One region of the Lysinibacillus sp. BS3 genome, then DNA from elsewhere that is predicted to be linked to it. Evidence: riboswitches for the same ligand, from Rfam matches in the RefSeq annotation. Region 1 holds a riboswitch; each other region holds the start of a gene.
What was found. A riboswitch is a leader RNA that binds a small molecule or an ion and turns the genes downstream of it on or off. The one in region 1 is predicted to bind cobalamin.

Region 1 (4,302 bases):
AGATTGTTGGGGTAAAGGAAATATTTCATTGATGACAAGCTCATTTGGGTTTCCTAACATCGGAATGTCTTTGCGCAATAAGAGAGGTTTGCCCATATCGACAATCACTTCTATTACACGATTGTCTTGCACCACTACCTGTGCCAGCATAATCCCGGATTTCGTTTCAATCGTAATTAGCTCTTGTCGTACAATATGACGTTCAAAAATATACTTAGCAACACAGCGAAGACCGTTACCACAATTTGTCCCCTCAGATCCATCTTTATTAAATACACGCATACCACAGTCAGCAATTTTAGAGGGTTGGATAATAATCAATCCATCTGAGCCAATACCAGTATGGATATTGGCCATTTTTTGAGCCAATTCACAAAAGATATCTTCCTTGTAATCATGTTGGAAAAGATCAAGGTAGATATAGCTGTTGCCAATACCATGCATTTTCGTAAAGGCTATTTGCATACAGTCACTCCTTAAAGGATGTTTTATGTATCTAATAGAAGATGACACTTTTCTATATTTGGCTAACCCCCTTCGTGAACTGTTCAGGTACATATGTAAGATACGGCTTCCCTGTCATTGGATGTATTTGAATATCCGCAAAAACACCAAATACATCTTGCAGCACTGTTGGCGTAAGTACTTCCTCTGGTGTACCATGACAAACTATTCGCCCTTGCTGTAAAACGTAAATTTGATCGCAATACATAGCAGCAATATTCAAATCATGTAAAGCTGCTACTACGGTTAAATGCAAAGTCTGAATTAAATCCATAAGTTGAAGTTGATGTTGAATATCTAAATGATTCGTCGGCTCATCTAATATTAATATCTGTGCTTGTTGAGCGAGTGCCCTTGCAACCATGACACGTTTTTTCTCGCCACCAGAAAGCGAACTAAAGCTTCGTTTCTCTAAATGCGATATGCCCGTTTGCCTAAGAGCCTCTTTAACAATTTGAAAATCTTTCTCTTGATCAAGCTCTAACAGCTTTTTATGTGGGGTTCTTCCCATACTGACTAAATCATGCACAGTGAAATCAAATAATACGGGTGTCTCTTGGCTTACAACAGCCAAATTTTTCGCAATTGCTTTGCTTGATTGCTTTAATATATCTTGCTCATTTAATACTACCGATCCACTTTCAGGTTTTAGGAGACGATACATATTTTTTAACAATGTTGATTTTCCGCTCCCATTAGGACCAATTAATCCAACAAATTGCTTTTCTTTTATTTGAATACTTACATCATGCAGTATACGCTGATCGTAAATGGAGAATGATACTTTTTTCGCTTCTAATGTCATGGAAGTTAATCTCCTTCACCGAAAGAATAATTGTTACGACGGAGAAGCCAAATGAAAAATGGTCCTCCACAAAAAGCTGTAATAATACCAATTGGCATTTCCTGAGGAGCAATAATAATTCGAGCAAAGGCATCTGCCCACACTAAGAATATTCCACCTATTAAAGCACTGATAGGTATTACGTATTTATAGTTTGAGCCCACAATTAAACGCACAATATGGGGAATAATCAATCCCACAAATCCTATAGAACCACTAACTGCGACAAGCACACCTGTTAATAGAGATACTAGTAGTATTAACTGAATACGGAATTGCTGAAGATTAACGCCTAATGTCACTGCCGCCTCTTCTCCTAGTAATAATAAATTTAAATTGCGATAGTGTAGCCACAGTAGCCCAAATACAATAAAGAATACGAAAGCTGGAATCACAATATTATTCCATTTGGCTCCAGCTAAACTACCTAGCATCCAAAACATAACAGCCTTTAAGGCCCCTTCTTGCTTTGACATCATTAAAATAAAGTTAGAGATAGCCGTTAAGATAAAGGACACAGCCATGCCTGCCAATAGCAAGCGGAAAATAGAGACACGTCCCCCAACACGTGATAAGAAAAAGACAAGTGCAATGGCAAGTAATGAACCAAGGAATGCGGATACTGAAAGAGCGTAAATACCTAAAAATGAAAAGGCTCCTAAAATAATCACAGAAGTAGCTCCGACAGCTGCCCCTGAAGAAATCCCTAGAATATACGGGTCTGCAATAGAATTACGTACTAGTGCCTGAATGGCTGCCCCTGCAATAGCTAACCCCGCTCCTACTATCGCAGCTAGCAAAACACGAGGTGCTCTTATTTGCCAGATGATGATTTCCTGAGAGCGACTCCAATCTTGCTCGATCGAATTTTGTATAAAAGGAATTTTAGAAAGAATAACTTTCCATACATATAACGGTGTAACTGAAACTGAGCCAACCATTACAGCAAAGGTCATTGAAACAATTAATACCATGAAAAGTACGAAGGAAAATAACATAAATTTTTTATTCATCTGTTTTAAACTCCTACTGAATATTGATGAATGAAGCAATAAAAAAAGGTATCCCATGCGAAAATGCGCATAGAAATACCCAAGATTAAACAAAGTCAGAAAAATATCCAGCTATTGTCCGTAATTGCTTGCATCCTCGTGGGCATTACAGGTATTACTAAATGGCAGGTCTCCTGGCTTCGATTCACTATCCTATAATTGCCTTCCCATTCTTAAACAGTGGCAAATCATATTATAGGATTCCTCGTTACAGTTGCGGGACAGCGTCGGACTTCCACCGACTTCCCTTTTAAGTGACATTCAAAATGTCACACCAATAGTATTTGAAGTTATAAAATTGTGACGGTTCTATCATACATTTTTATAGATAGATAGTCTACTTCAATTTAATTCAACAATTGAGTTAACTTATATAAATAATAAGGTTGACACAAATACATTCGTTTTTTACACTAGCAGTAATAACTTATAAAACGAGGTGAAATCATGGCAACTGTTACACAACATAGTCACCATAAGTTAAGAACTGTTGACATTACCTACATTGGATTATTTACAACGTTAATGATGGTGGGTGCTAATATCACTTCCTTTGCACCTTTTATGGTAGTTGGTGGTGTACCCATTACGCTTCAAACCTTCTTTGCAATTTTAGCAGGGCTTATTCTTGGTAGTAGAAAAGGTGCGCTCGCCTGCACAATTTATATGTGCGTAGGATTGGCAGGAGCTCCTGTCTTTGCTCGTTTCGGTGGTGGAATTGGCCAAATTTTAAGCCCTACCTTTGGGTTTATTATTACATTTATATTTGCGGCATTTGTTGCGGGGTTAATCGTAGAACGAAGCGGAACAAAGAAAAGTTTTATCGTAGCTGCTTTGGTAGCAACGGCTATAAATTATTTGATAGGAACAAATTGGATGTTTTTTGCCTATAAGCTATGGGCAAGTGCGCCAGAGAATTTTTCATATAAGCTCGCTTGGCTTTGGATGATTCCTCCACTACCAAAAGATATTATTTTAGCTATTTTTGCTGGTATCTTCGCCCATAGATTACAAAAAACATTGAAGATCATGCCCATTCAATAGCATATCTCCCCGCCAGACTAAAGAAATGTTTTTCATAGGTTATATCCATCGTTTCTGCACATTTATTTGCTACATTAGGAGCACATAGTGAGGAGGATATCATATGAAATTCAATAAAAGATGGTCAGTCGGACTATTATCAGTAGTCGCTCTAATTAGTTTATCGGCTTGTACAGAGGATCAAACAAAACCTGCGTCCACTTCTAATGAAGCTGCTGAAGAAATGGATCATTCTACAATGAACCATTCAAGTTCTGGCGAAGTACCAGTAACGTTAAAAAAAGCTGAAAATCCGAAATTTCCTATAGGAAGCACAGCCATTATTACAGATGGACATATGGAAGGTATGAAAGGGGCCGAAGCAACAATAGTAGGTGCCTATACTACAACTGCCTATGTTATTTCCTATGAGCCTACATCTGGTGGAAAGCGAATAGAAAAGCATAAGTGGGTAATTCATGAAGAATTAATTGACCCACAAGAAGCACCACTGGCTCCTGGAACAGAAGTAAAAACGGACGCAACACATATGGAAGGTATGGAAAATGCGACTGTCCTTATTGACGAGGCTGTGCAAACAACTGTATATATGGTTGATTATACTTCCACTACAAGTGGTGAAGCTGTAACAAATCATAAATGGGTAACAGAAGAAGAGCTTAGTCCAAAATAATAGAAAATAACCTCTACCTTCAATTCTGGTAGAGGTTATTTTCTAGCTTTTATGTTCCATTTGCTTTCTCTTTGCAGACTTATGCCATTTATAGCCGATGCCCCAAACGGTTTGCAAGTAATCATCCGCCGGAAAACCACTTTTTCTTAATTTTTCTCGTAAATTACGTACATGTGAATCAATGG
Region 2 (4,302 bases), 1.9 Mb from region 1:
GCCGGGAAGGGGTCGGTGTAACGGATTTTAAGTTGGCTTCATGATTACGGTAAGCTCGAAAATACTGTCAAGTGTAAATAACAGCGCCTTGCCGAGACCTTATTCAAATACAATCATTTCTCCGACTTCTTTAAACCCGAAGCGTTTATAAATATTTTTTCCATCCTCTGATGCCTGTAAGACTACGGGCTTTTGCTTATCGATTGTTTGACTGAGTAGGAATTGAAACATCTCACTGCCATAACCCTTGCCCCTATACGCATCTTTTGTCATCACATCATAAATCCCATAGCTATGTTTACTGTCGATTAATAATCCCGTAGCGATAGGTACTTCCTTTATACAACCAATAAACATGCGAGCATTTGATGCTAGTTTTTCCTGTGAGAATTGATGAAAGTAAATTTCTAATGCATCTCTTTCTGCTGTTTCTCCAAATAAACTTAGAAAAACTTCCTTATATTGTAGAAGCTCTTCCTTGTTACTTACTTCTGTGATGGTAAGATAATTGGAAATTCGTGGACCTGTGTGAAGTGTATGGTCAAGCTTCATCATCATATTTCGTTCAGCTTCCTGTAAATTGCAGTCTTTTATCAGCTGTAGCCAATCATCGCTTAGATAGTTGGCATCCACCCACGTGCTGAAGGGAAGTTTATTCACAATGAAATGATTAATCCTTTGTTTAAGATGATTTTCCTTATGAATTATAGGCGATTTCGCTACTAACAAATTAAATGTATCAGTTGGAATATTTGTATTGGCTATGACAAAATGAGCTTCCTCTATAATTTGTCCAGAAACGGCTCCAGTAAATAGTTTCATTTTTTCCTCTAAATTACTCGTTACTAATTGTTGACTTGTTTTCATATTTTTCATCCTTCCACTATTAGAAGTTCACTATCTTTCATTATAAAGTCAATGAAAGATAAAAAATACGCAGTTCACCTTTTTTATATCCCCCTCTAACTTTATTAGTAGTTTGGAAAATATTGTGATATTTGACTTTAGAAAAACACTACTTTACAATTGATTTTAGTAATCTAATAGGAATGTGCATATACTCATTCCTATGACAACTGAATAGCGTGTAGTAAGAGGTGTAAATTGCGTGCAATTTGCTTAAAAGGGAAGTCGGTGCGAATCCGACACTGTCCCGCAACTGTAAATGTGAGCGACTTTTCAGTATCCACTGTCTTTGGACGGGAAGGAGAAAAGAAGCGATGATCATGAGTCAGGATACCTGCCTGTTACGAGTACACACCATAAACCTACGAGGAATAGGAGGTGGCATGTTGACAAAACAGAATGCTCTGTTCGTCACAGTACGTCAAACGCCCATAGTAAATGAAAGGGTTCACAATCGAACTCGTTCACACATACTTAGGGTTTGTTTGGCATTGTGTGATGAAAGAAGATAAAATGAAGGATTTCCTCAAAAGTAGGGAGTCCTTTTTGTTTTGAAAATATGTACGCAAAGGGGATGCACGTATGACAAATATTCATGTAACGACAACGTTGGAAACGCCTTATGAAGATCTGAACATTTGTAAGCAACCACGAACAGAAGTTGCCAAGAAAGCGAAAACAAGAATGGTGGTCGAGTCTCTGATCGATCAATTATTAGCAACGAAGCTGATTCGCAATGATCGCTTCTTTGAGCAAATCTTATATAATAAAGAAATTATTTGGATACAAAATGGGGATGTGGACGGTCATCTTTTAGCGAAAGCAGCCATAGCAGATGAACTAAAAACAAAGACGAATAGTTTTATGATGTACATGCCGACCAATCCGATTGTCTATGAGGTCAACGGAGAAGCGTATCACTTAATTACGCGCATTGATTCTACACGCGCAAAGCCCAACCTCGACCGTCTATCATTGGAGCCAAAGCCTGTTTTAAGTGCCGCTCGTGTCAATGACTTATTATGCTCGATTGTCATGCGCTTTTACGAAACATATTTATATGATTTAGCATCTCATCATGACAAACTCATTGCATTTGTGCAGCAGGAATATGCCCAATTTATTGAAGCGGTGCAAGCGTTAAATGATTATCATTTCAACTGGCATCCACGTGGCAACGGTCACGAGCTTTTACTGCAATTAATTGATCATCTACAACTATTAAAAAGTCAACCTGGTAAGGTACTAATTGATTTTACGAACAAGCATGACTATGTAATAGTTGAACCCGCATATTTGTTGGACAATCCAACAAAGAAAGCTGTCGGTGCACTATAAAAACAAGCCCTCCATTTTTTGGAGGGCTTGTAATATCTTATGGCAGGGTAGAGATATATTGATGCCCAAGCAAGAAATACCCGCGGAAATACCCGAAGCGAGCAGGCTCATCCCATCCTACAGGCAATGCATGGCTGCCTGTGCTTCTTGCCATGGAACCGAATATCCTTTGCCCTTAGCACAAAAGATACTAGAGGAACTATACTCAGGGTCGGCATTTCTATCGTAGCCAATCTGTGCAATCACATCCTCTGTATTATGGCACACATCATAGCCATCAAATTGGAGTGTGAGTGCACCTTTCCCATTTGTATAGGCGGCAAAGGTTGTACTGTAGCTCATTAAAGTGGCAACAGGTGCACGACCTGTTAGGATAACATCCGTTTCGGATAAAATCGGGTCATCGAACGTGCCAGCTGCTTGCTGAATATCAGTCATCATACGACCGATAAAGTCATTTGAAGCTTTCATTTTAAAGCGATAATAGGGTTCAAGTAGGACATTTTGTGCCTGCTCCAGCCCCTGACGCAGGGCACGGAAACTGGCTTCACGGAAATCTCCCCCCGATGTATGTTCATTGTGCCCGCGACCTGTTAGAAGTGTAAAATGAATATCTGTTACAGGGAAGCCTGTCAGTAGCCCATGATGGTCACGCTCAAACAGATGCTTTTCAACAAGGCGCTGATTGCCTACAGATAAATGATCGGCATGACAGGCATTGGTGAAGGTATTACCTGTTCCACGTGGATTTGGCTCCATTAATAAATGAACTTCTGCATAATGCTTGAGGGGCTCGAAATGACCATAGCCCGTTACGGTCGTCGCAATGGTTTCCATGTATAAAATTTGCGGCTCACCAAAGGAGACAGCTAATGAAAAACGCGTCATTAATACCTCTGTCAGGACCTCCAATTGAATGGCACCCATAATATGCACATGGATTTCCTGAAATTTTTCCTGCCAGACCACACGCAAGGACGGTTCTTCTGCTTCGAGTAAACGGAAAATCTGTAGCACTTCCTTGATATGCTGATCACCCTCATATTGAACCTTTGCCTGTAAGGTTGGGACAAGCTCATAGGGCTGTGATAGCATCGTTGTACCGATTCGATCCCCAATGTTTGCCTGGCTCAGTCCTTTGACAGCGAAAATTTCTCCTGCCTCTACCTGTTGAACGGTCTCAAAGCGACTGCCGTTATAAAGGCGAATTTCGGTCACTTTTTCTGTTACTTCGTCAAATGAAAATTCATCTCGTACATGCAACGAGCCCTTGGTTGCCTTCATAAAGGTTAAACGCTGGTGCCCATCATGACGAATCTTAAAAACCTCGCCCTCAAACGGGGCATCCTTGTCAAAATGGGAAGCCGTTAACAGCGGGAGCTGGTCAAGAAATTCCTGAATGCCCTCATCCTTTAAGGCCGAGCCAGCAAAGCAAGGGAAGGCACATTCATTTTTAATCATTTCCTTTAATTGAGCAAGACACTGTTCATGCTCCAATGACTCATTTAGAAAGGCATCAAGCAATTTTTCGTCGCGCTCCGCCAGCCATTCCATAATATTATTTGATACATAGTCTGCTCGCAGTGGCTCATCGATGAACAATACATGCTGAGAGCAATCTTTGCGAAGCTGTCTGATGACAGCCTCCATATTGGCACCCTCACGATCCATTTTATTGATAAAGAAGAAGGTAGGGACATGGTATTGACGTAAAAGTTGCCACACTGTTTCTGTATGGCCCTGTATCCCTTCGACAGCGCTAATGATAATAATGGCATAATCCATCACACGAATAGCACGCTCCATCTCAGGGGAGAAATCGACATGCCCTGGCGTATCAATCAATGTGTATGTATCATCGCCAATATTCATGCGCCCTTGCTCGGCAAATATCGTAATGCCTCGTCTGCGCTCTAGCTCATGATGATCAAGAAAGGTATCCTGATGATCAACTCGCCCCCGTGCTTGAATACTATTTGTATGAAAAAGCACTTGCTCAGAGAAGGTCGTTTTTCCTGCATCCACGTGCGCAAGTACACCTATTGTTTTGTACATAAG
Region 3 (4,302 bases), 1.8 Mb from region 1:
AACAGCCGTAGCTAGTGAAATGACAAAATGGTTTAATACAAATTATCACTACATTGTTCCAGAGTATGAGGGACAAGCCTTACAACTAACAGAAAATAAAGTGTTAGCCGACTTTTTAGAGGCGAAGGAAACTTTCGGTATCATTGCGAAGCCGACACTAATTGGTCCCTATACATTTTATAAGTTAACGAAAGGCTACAACAAATTAACACAGGTTGAGTACTTATTAGCTTTATTACCACTCTATACGCAGGTATTAAAAGAATTAGTGGATGCAGGTGCCACTTGGATTCAGCTAGAAGAGCCATCCCTCGTCTTAACACTTGATCCAGCAGAGATAAAGCTGGTGAAAGAAATGTATGACCAGTTAGCCACTGCCGTTCCTGAGGCTAAAATAATGCTACAGACTTATTTCGAAGCTTTAAGTGCCTATGAAGCATTAAGTACATTGCCTGTTCAAGGATTCGGTTTGGACTTTGTTCATGGCTATAAAGGAAATATGGCGTCACTTCGTCAATTTGGTTTCCCGCAGGATAAAGTATTAGGAATAGGGGTAGTGAATGGCCGTGATATTTGGCGTTCAAACCTGGCGGAAGTCAATGCGACGATTCAAGCCATTGAACAGCTAAGTCATGCTGCTGAACTATGGATTCAACCATCAAGTAACCTACAGCACGTTCCAATCACAACCTCTCTTGAAAATGAACTTGACCCTGTTTTAAAGCAGTCTCTGGCCTTCGCAGATGAGAAAATCATAGAAATCACGGGGCTGACTAAATATAGACGAGATAAAGATGGTTCCTTACAACATAATTTTTCAGAAAGTATGAAGGCGATTGAGGCTCTAAAAAAACATCCAATCCGCCAAAATAAGTTAATTCATCAAGCCGTTCAAACTGTGACAAAGCAAGATTTTGAACGACACAGTAATTTTACGAAGCGACAAACGATCCAACAACAAGCCTTAGGATTACCGCTGTTTCCAACAACTACAATCGGTAGCTTCCCGCAATCAGATGAAGTGAAAAGAAATCGTAATGCGTGGCGAAAGAAACAATTATCGAATGAAGCCTATGAAACATTTTTAGAAGACGAAACAAAGCGCTGGATCTCCATACAAGAGGAATTAGATATCGATGTACTTGTTCATGGTGAATTTGAGCGTACAGATATGGTTGAATATTTCGGTGAAAAGCTGACTGGCTTTGCCTTTACAAAGAAAGCGTGGGTTGTTTCATATGGATCACGCTGTGTGAAGCCTCCGATCATTTATGGAGATGTTGCATGGGCTTCACCAATTACCGTAAAAGAATCCGCCTATGCCCAAAGCCTAACGAAGCGATTTGTAAAAGGCATGCTGACAGGGCCAGTAACAATATTAAATTGGTCCTTTGTGCGAGATGATTTGTCCCGTAAAGATGTCGCTTATCAAATTGCATTAGCACTCCGTAAAGAGGTGGAAGCACTAGAAAACGCAGGTATATCAATTATTCAAGTGGACGAGCCAGCGTTAAGAGAAGGTTTACCGCTTAGAAAGGAGGAATGGGGGGCTTACTTAGAGTGGGCTGTCAATTCCTTTAAGCTTGCGACATCTAGTGTCAAAGATGAAACACAAATCCATACACATATGTGTTACTGTGAGTTTAATGATTTCATCGAACCAATTAGCGCACTAGATGCAGATGTGATTTCCATAGAAACATCACGAAGTCATGGGGAACTTATTACCTCACTACAAGTACAGCCCTATAAAAAAGGAATTGGCTTAGGCGTCTATGATATTCATAGCCCTCGTGTACCAAGCGAGGATGAAATGCTCGCTATTATGAAAGATAGTCTACAGGTGCTGGACCGTTATCAATTCTGGGTGAATCCAGATTGTGGCTTAAAAACGAGAAAAGAAGATGAAACCGTTGCAGCTTTAGCGAATATGGTTGCTGCTACTAAAACGTTGCGTCAAGCTGTACAACAATCTACATCAAGCTAACGAAATGATTTTTAATCTACTACATCTACTCTCCAATAACGAAGACTAGGGTAAATCCCTAGTCTTTTTATCTTACGTCGATATATATATTATCTTCAGAAAGTAAAATTGACGTGAACATGCGAGCATGTTATGTTTATTACTAATTTCATAGCAATCATTACAAGTTTGAGTGAAATCGTCTTTCATTCAATTAAAAGGAAAATGGGTGAAAATCCCATGCTGTCCCGCAGCTGTAAATGAGGAGTTTTGTTTCAAATACCACTGAGTGAGTACTTGGGAAGGTGAAACAAAATGATGATTCATGAGCCAGAATGCCTGCTTGTAAGAAGATTCATTGATGATCTACGAAAGATAGGGAGATGGATGGAGACTTGCTCATCGTGGGTTTTTCTGTCCTTATTCTTTTTTAGAATAAGGTTTTTTTATGCCTTCTCTTCTTCAACAAGTAGATGTATTTGTACTACGAATAGAGATAGGAGACAGAAAATGAGATTGACAAAGTATTTACTTCCTTTCCTGCTTGTCCTGACGTTCAGTTTACTTGCTGGCTGTACAGGCACGGATGAAGAAAAGGAAAAGACCTCAGCAAACCAAACAGATGAAAAAATAATAACGATTGGCTGGCCATTAGATGTCGGTCCATTGAATCCTCATACATATTTACCGAATCAAATGACTGCCCAAGCAATGGTTTATGAATCCTTGGTGGAATACAATGATGATGGTACTGTTACGCCTAAGCTCGCCGAAAGCTGGGACATCTCTGAGGATAAAACTTCGTATACTTTCCATCTAAGAAAAGACGTGAAATATTCAGACGGCACTGCATTTAATGCAGATAATGTCATTCGTAACTTTGACGCCGTTTTAGCGAATCGAGACATGCATTCTTGGATGGGCATGGTTAACCACATGAAAGAGGTTGTAAAAGTAGATGATTTTACAATTCGTCTGCAATTGGATGAGCCTTATTATCCAGTCTTAAACGAACTTGCCTTCGTCAGACCTTTCCGTTTTTTAGGGGATAACGGATTCCCAAAGGATGATATGACGCAAGATTCTATCAAAGCACCGATTGGAACAGGCCCTTGGGTATTAACTGAATACAAAAAGGACGAATATGCATTATTTAGTCGCAATGAAAACTATTGGGGAGAAAAACCACTAGTTGAACAAATAAAAGTAAAAATTATTCCTGACTCAGAATCTATTTCATTAGCATTTGAAAACGAAGAATTAGATTTAATTTATGGGCGTGGCATTATTAGTTTAGATAACTATACGTATTTAAAAGACAGTGGCAAATACAAAACTGCTACCTCTGAGCCTTTATCTACGAAAGCACTGCTATTCAATACACAATCTGGTCCATTATCTGAGCTAAAGGTACGTCAAGCCATTCAATATGCTATTAATAAGGAACAAATGGTCGACAGTATTACACATGGTACGGAAAAAGTAGCGAACACATTGTTCTGGGATGCGATTCCTTATGCCAATATAGATTTAGCACCTATTGTATACAATCCAGAAAAAGCCCAACAATTGCTAGATGAGGCAGGGTGGTTATTACCTAAGGGTGAAAAAATTCGTTCAAAAAACGGACAGCTGTTGTCTTTAGATTTGATTTACATTGCATCTGATGCAATTCAAAAACCAATGGCAGAATTAATGCAAGGTGAACTCGCAAAAATTGGCGTTCAGTTGAATTTAGAAGGGGCAGATGTAATGGTCGGTCTTCAAAAATTGATGGATGACCAGGTGGATATTAATTTCTGGCGTACCAATGGACCACCTACAGATCCACATAGCTTTGCAAATGAATCAGCTACACCAAATGCTAGTGGTGTGTACGAGGCGAAATTAGGCCTAGCAAACGCCAAAGAAATCGATACGAAAATTCACCAATTATTAGTAGGAACAGATGAACAGGAACGCGTGCAGCTTTACACGAATATTTTAACGATGTTTCATGACCAGGCACTCTTTTACCCTATTTCTTACGAAACAAATAATGTGATTTATCAACCATCTCTAAAGGATTTTGCACCACGTGCATCTGAATATGATATACCTTATGCACAAATGGCTAAAGAAAAATAAAAGTGGAGGAGAGAGTGTGTCTAGCAGAGACAGCTCTCTCTTTATCATAGGATTGAGTAGGAAGTGACAGCATGTATGAATCAACATGGATCTTTTGTTTAAAAAGAATTTTAACATTGCCCTTTGTCTTATTAGGCGTTTCCATCCTAACCTTTGTATTTATTCGTTTTGTTCCTGTAGAGCCTGCTGAAGTCATACTACGTTTGGCA
Region 4 (4,302 bases), 1.3 Mb from region 1:
AGAGCCCATCTCTTGCCAGTAGACGGCATCGCCTCCACGTGATTGCATGGCATTGTTGAGCTCTCGGCTACGCTGAAACATTTCCACAAATAATGCCACAATAAGCATGGAGACAGAGCGTAGCCATTGCATCGGTGAATGATAGCCAAGACGTGCTTGCTGGGCGAGATGTATATTTTGCATACTTTCTAAAAACATAAAAATAAAACGATAGGTTAGTTCGACGAGCTCCACTAATAAAGAGGGGAGTCGCCATTGTCGTAGCACATAACATATTCCTTGTACGGAAGTGGTTAGAATTAAAAAGTATAAACAACTAATGCTGCCAAGGACAATAAAGAACAGCTGTTGCGCTACTAACATACTTGCGTTCCCAATAAAGACAGTCCAATTCCTCCATGTAAACGACCAAATATGGGCAGGGAGTGTATTCGTTGATGATGTAAAGGAAAGTAAAATAGATACGAGACTTGTTAATAAGAAAAAGCCAGGTAGCAATAATAATTTGCCATAGTATGCAAGCGGAATTTTTGCACCTAAAATGATAAAAGCACTCATTACAAAAAATGTAATGAGTGAAAGTCGTTCATCTCTCATGATGAGCGTTATGAGAAGTAGTCCAAGTGAAAATATCATTTTTTCTAGCGGATGAACGGACGCTAGCTTATTCAGATAGGCATACTTATCAATGAGTAACATAATGGTTAACCTTCTTTGTGTTTGCCACGCATATAGCCGATGAAGTAGCCAATAAAGCCAGCTCCTATAGCTGCCTGTAGCACGAATAATAAGCTTTCGATTTCACCACTTGGTGGCTCCCATAGACTTTCAAACCATGGTTCATATTCCGCATTGATTTCCCCAATAGCGGCTTCTGCTTCTCCATCAGCACCACCAAATTCAGCACCTTTTTGTATGAACAAGGGAATGATGGCTAACAACACAACAATTGCTAATAACAATAAATTTTTTTTCATCTGTTAATGTGCCTCCTTTGTTGAGAAAACACGTAACGTTTTTAATTCGCTAACATTGTATTTTTTCAAGAAATTCATCACTATGACCGTTAAAATTCCTTCACTCACTGCTAAAGGAATTTGAGTTAAGGCAAAAATACCTGCAAACTTTGTAAAGGATGCCATAAAGCCTCCAACCTCTGAAGGAAAGGCTAGTGCTAGTTGTACAGAAGTCACAATGTATGTACCTAAATCACCAAGCATAGCTGCAAAGAATATGGCTAGTGAAAATGACAACCCTACTTTTTGAGCCCCTTTAAAGACAAAGTAAGCAATAAAAGGACCAACAATAGCCATAGAAAAGGCATTAGCCCCTAAAGTTGTAATTCCTCCATGAGCTAATAATAAAGATTGAAATAATAAAACGATTGTTCCAATTACACTCATTGCTAGAGGGCCAAAGAGTACTGTCCCAAGTCCTACACCAGTTGGGTGAGAGCAACTACCTGTAACAGAAGGGATTTTTAGGGCGGATAGCACAAAGGCAAAGGCTCCTGAAAGCCCCAAAAGCATTTTTGTTTCAGGATTTTCATCAATGGTTTTTCGAATAGAACGCAATCCTAGAATGATAAATGGGATAGAGATCACCCACCAAAAAATAGCCCATTCGATTGGTAAAAAACCTTCCATGATATGCATGGCAAAGGCACGTTTTGGCACGATTAAAAAGGCCAGTAAAAAATAACTAAGTTTCCACCATGATAATTTCAAAAAGCTTTCCTCCTAACTAATTAATAGATTTTTAGAATATTGCGTGCGTAATTAAAAAAAGCACTTCTCCACTGGTGGAAAAGTGCATAGCTAAAAAAGCAAATAACAGTCTCATCTGCTAAGCCGCACACCTATCCTCGTAGGTTGAAACGATCACTTATTTTTCGGCAGGTCTCCTGGCTCTAGCTCAATGCTTTATAGGTCTTCCCATCCGTTGGACAGTGACATATTCTATAAAGCTCCCTATTACAGTGGCGGGACCGCGCCGGACTCAAACCGGCTTCCCTTTTAAGCAAAATGACAAACACTTTGCACCGAAAAACATTCAAAATGTGAGATTTCACGACAAAGTGTAACATGAATTTCCATAAATATGCTATACCTTTTATAAAATTTTTAAAATTAAAGGTCAACGGTGAATATTCTGATAAAAGTTTGTGCGCAAATTATATAGATTTATATAAATTTCATATCTAGTTCCATTCAAAATTGATAAATTTGTCATAAATTTTTAAAGAAATATTGAAATTTTAAAATAATAAGATATGATAAAGACAGTTTTCTATTTAAAATTCTAATAAAAATTTCATATAAAACGTCAATAAGTGCTCGAATAGCTCGAGATAATAGGGAAATTGGTGAAAATCCAATACAGCCCCCGCTACTGTAATAGCTGATGAAATCGCAAAGCCACTGGTGCAAACTTGGGAAGGTGCGACAGTAAAATGAAGCTTAAGTCAGGAAACCTGCTTATTTGATTGTGCATGCAAACTTTTCGGAGGGAGAAGTTGAAGCGAAAGCGAGTACCTGTATTTCATTCTATTCGTTTTTATTTGGCTTCTACAAAACCTTTACTCTTCGTTATAGAGTAAAGGTTTTTCTTTTTCCAAAAAGCAAATGAGGGGAGACAGAAGATGACAACTTGGAATTTAGAGGGGATGAAAACACATCTCTTTATTTGCAATGGCAGTAGCTGCATGAAAAAGGATGGGGAGGAAATTACCTTAGCCATTCGAGATGAGATACAGCGGCAAGCACTCGATCAGGAAATACATACGACAAGAACGCGCTGTAATGGACGCTGCAAGGATGCTTGTGTGGTAATCGCTTATCCTCAAGGAAACTGGTATCGTGTGCCATCAACAGAGCATGCTAGAACACTAGTACAAGATTTACATCATGAATCCTTATACAACGAACATGTCTTTACACTTCGTGAAGGTACATTACAGCGTACTGCTCAAACAACTGCCATTAAAGGGATCGAAAAGGTGAAAGAGGGGTAACAACATGGCGCAAAAAGGAAAAATTTTCGTAGTAGGCTTTGGACCTGGAGATTTTAAGCATATTACGACACGTGCAGTAGAGGCTTTACAACAAAGTGATATGATTATAGGCTATAAAACCTATGTAGAGCTGATTCAAGATTTAGTAAGTGCAAAATCGATTGTTAGTACAGGCATGACAGAAGAAGTGTCGCGTGCACAGGAAGCCGTTCGTCAAGCCGAAGCAGGGAGCATCGTCTCAGTAATTTCGAGTGGTGATGCAGGCGTCTATGGCATGGCAGGATTAGTCTATGAGGTGTTAATTGAGCTAGGCTGGACAGAAGCAACAGGAATTGAAGTTGAAATTGTTCCTGGGATTTCTGCGATTAATTCATGCGCTAGCATACTTGGTGCACCTATTATGCATGATGCTTGTACAATCAGTTTGAGTGACCATCTAACACCTTGGAATTTAATTGCAAAGCGTGTCGAGGCAGCTGCAATGGCGGACTTTGTCATTGCTTTATACAATCCTAAAAGTGGACGTCGAACAAGACAAATTGTCGAGGCTCAACGAATACTCTTAGAATATCGTTCGCCAGACACACCAGTTGGGCTTGTGAAAAGTGCCTATCGAGAACGTCAAGAAGTGACCATGACAACACTAGCAGAAATGCTAGAACATGATATTGGTATGTTGACAACTGTCATTATCGGGAATTCGTCAACATTTTTCTATGACAATAAGATGATTACGCCCCGCGGTTACCAACGTAAATATACCCTGGGTGAAGAGAAACAGCCATTACGTCCACATCAACGTTTACGCGAAGAAAATGAACCTTGGGCAATGAACCAAGAGACAGGAACAGCGCGAAATGACTTTACGGCTGACCCTAATGCAGGGCGCTTTAATAAACCCAGTATAGCCGCTACGCCAAAGCCGAAAAAAACAGCTCTTGAAATGGCTACAGCGGCACTTGCAATGGTAAAAGGGACAAGCGCAGTCAAAGTAACACCGAAGCTTGTACAGCAAAAAATAGAATCTATTTTTGAATTAGCAGTAAGTCCTGGTGTAGCCAATAAGTTTTTTACTCCCCAGCAAATGATGATGTTAGCGGAGGTCGTTGGGGATGAGGGGACGATGGAATACACACCAGATCATCAAATTCATTTGAAAATACCAACGACTGCCCCTGAACAGATCACAGAGAAATTACAGAAAGTAGGGTTTTTATTAGCCCCGATTGGTGATGTGTTATCACTGAAGGCTTGTGATTTTTGCTACGGTGAAAAGGCTGATTCAATAC

Region 2: linked by a shared signal. The riboswitch ahead of AAJG31_RS02675 (hypothetical protein) and the one ahead of AAJG31_RS16235 (iron chelate uptake ABC transporter family permease subunit) in region 1 are both predicted to bind cobalamin.
Region 3: linked by a shared signal. The riboswitch ahead of nikA (nickel ABC transporter substrate-binding protein) and the one ahead of AAJG31_RS16235 (iron chelate uptake ABC transporter family permease subunit) in region 1 are both predicted to bind cobalamin.
Region 4: linked by a shared signal. The riboswitch ahead of AAJG31_RS23090 (energy-coupling factor ABC transporter permease) and the one ahead of AAJG31_RS16235 (iron chelate uptake ABC transporter family permease subunit) in region 1 are both predicted to bind cobalamin.

The regions. Positions count from the first base shown of each region.
Region 1 covers NZ_CP154860.1:3,291,343-3,295,644, reverse strand. The annotation lists gene dapF (diaminopimelate epimerase) at 1-465, opposite strand, end outside; gene AAJG31_RS16240 (heme ABC transporter ATP-binding protein) at 518-1,309, opposite strand; gene AAJG31_RS16235 (iron chelate uptake ABC transporter family permease subunit) at 1,315-2,361, opposite strand; cobalamin riboswitch at 2,507-2,694, opposite strand; gene AAJG31_RS16230 (biotin transporter BioY) at 2,848-3,444, shown strand; gene AAJG31_RS16225 (YdhK family protein) at 3,548-4,117, shown strand; gene AAJG31_RS16220 (response regulator transcription factor) at 4,160-4,302, opposite strand, start outside.
Region 2 covers NZ_CP154860.1:523,616-527,917, reverse strand. The annotation lists gene AAJG31_RS02680 (GNAT family N-acetyltransferase) at 100-867, opposite strand; cobalamin riboswitch at 1,079-1,263, shown strand; gene AAJG31_RS02675 (hypothetical protein) at 1,489-2,244, shown strand; gene AAJG31_RS02670 (TetM/TetW/TetO/TetS family tetracycline resistance ribosomal protection protein) at 2,362-4,299, opposite strand.
Region 3 covers NZ_CP154860.1:352,539-356,840, reverse strand. The annotation lists gene metE (5-methyltetrahydropteroyltriglutamate--homocysteine S-methyltransferase) at 1-1,987, shown strand, start outside; cobalamin riboswitch at 2,135-2,328, shown strand; gene nikA (nickel ABC transporter substrate-binding protein) at 2,477-4,093, shown strand; gene nikB (nickel ABC transporter permease) at 4,165-4,302, shown strand, end outside.
Region 4 covers NZ_CP154860.1:4,619,330-4,623,631, forward strand. The annotation lists gene cbiQ (cobalt ECF transporter T component CbiQ) at 1-699, opposite strand, end outside; gene AAJG31_RS23085 (energy-coupling factor ABC transporter substrate-binding protein) at 705-977, opposite strand; gene AAJG31_RS23090 (energy-coupling factor ABC transporter permease) at 981-1,727, opposite strand; cobalamin riboswitch at 1,876-2,061, opposite strand; cobalamin riboswitch at 2,314-2,496, shown strand; gene AAJG31_RS23095 ((2Fe-2S) ferredoxin domain-containing protein) at 2,642-3,013, shown strand; gene cobJ (precorrin-3B C(17)-methyltransferase) at 3,018-4,302, shown strand, end outside.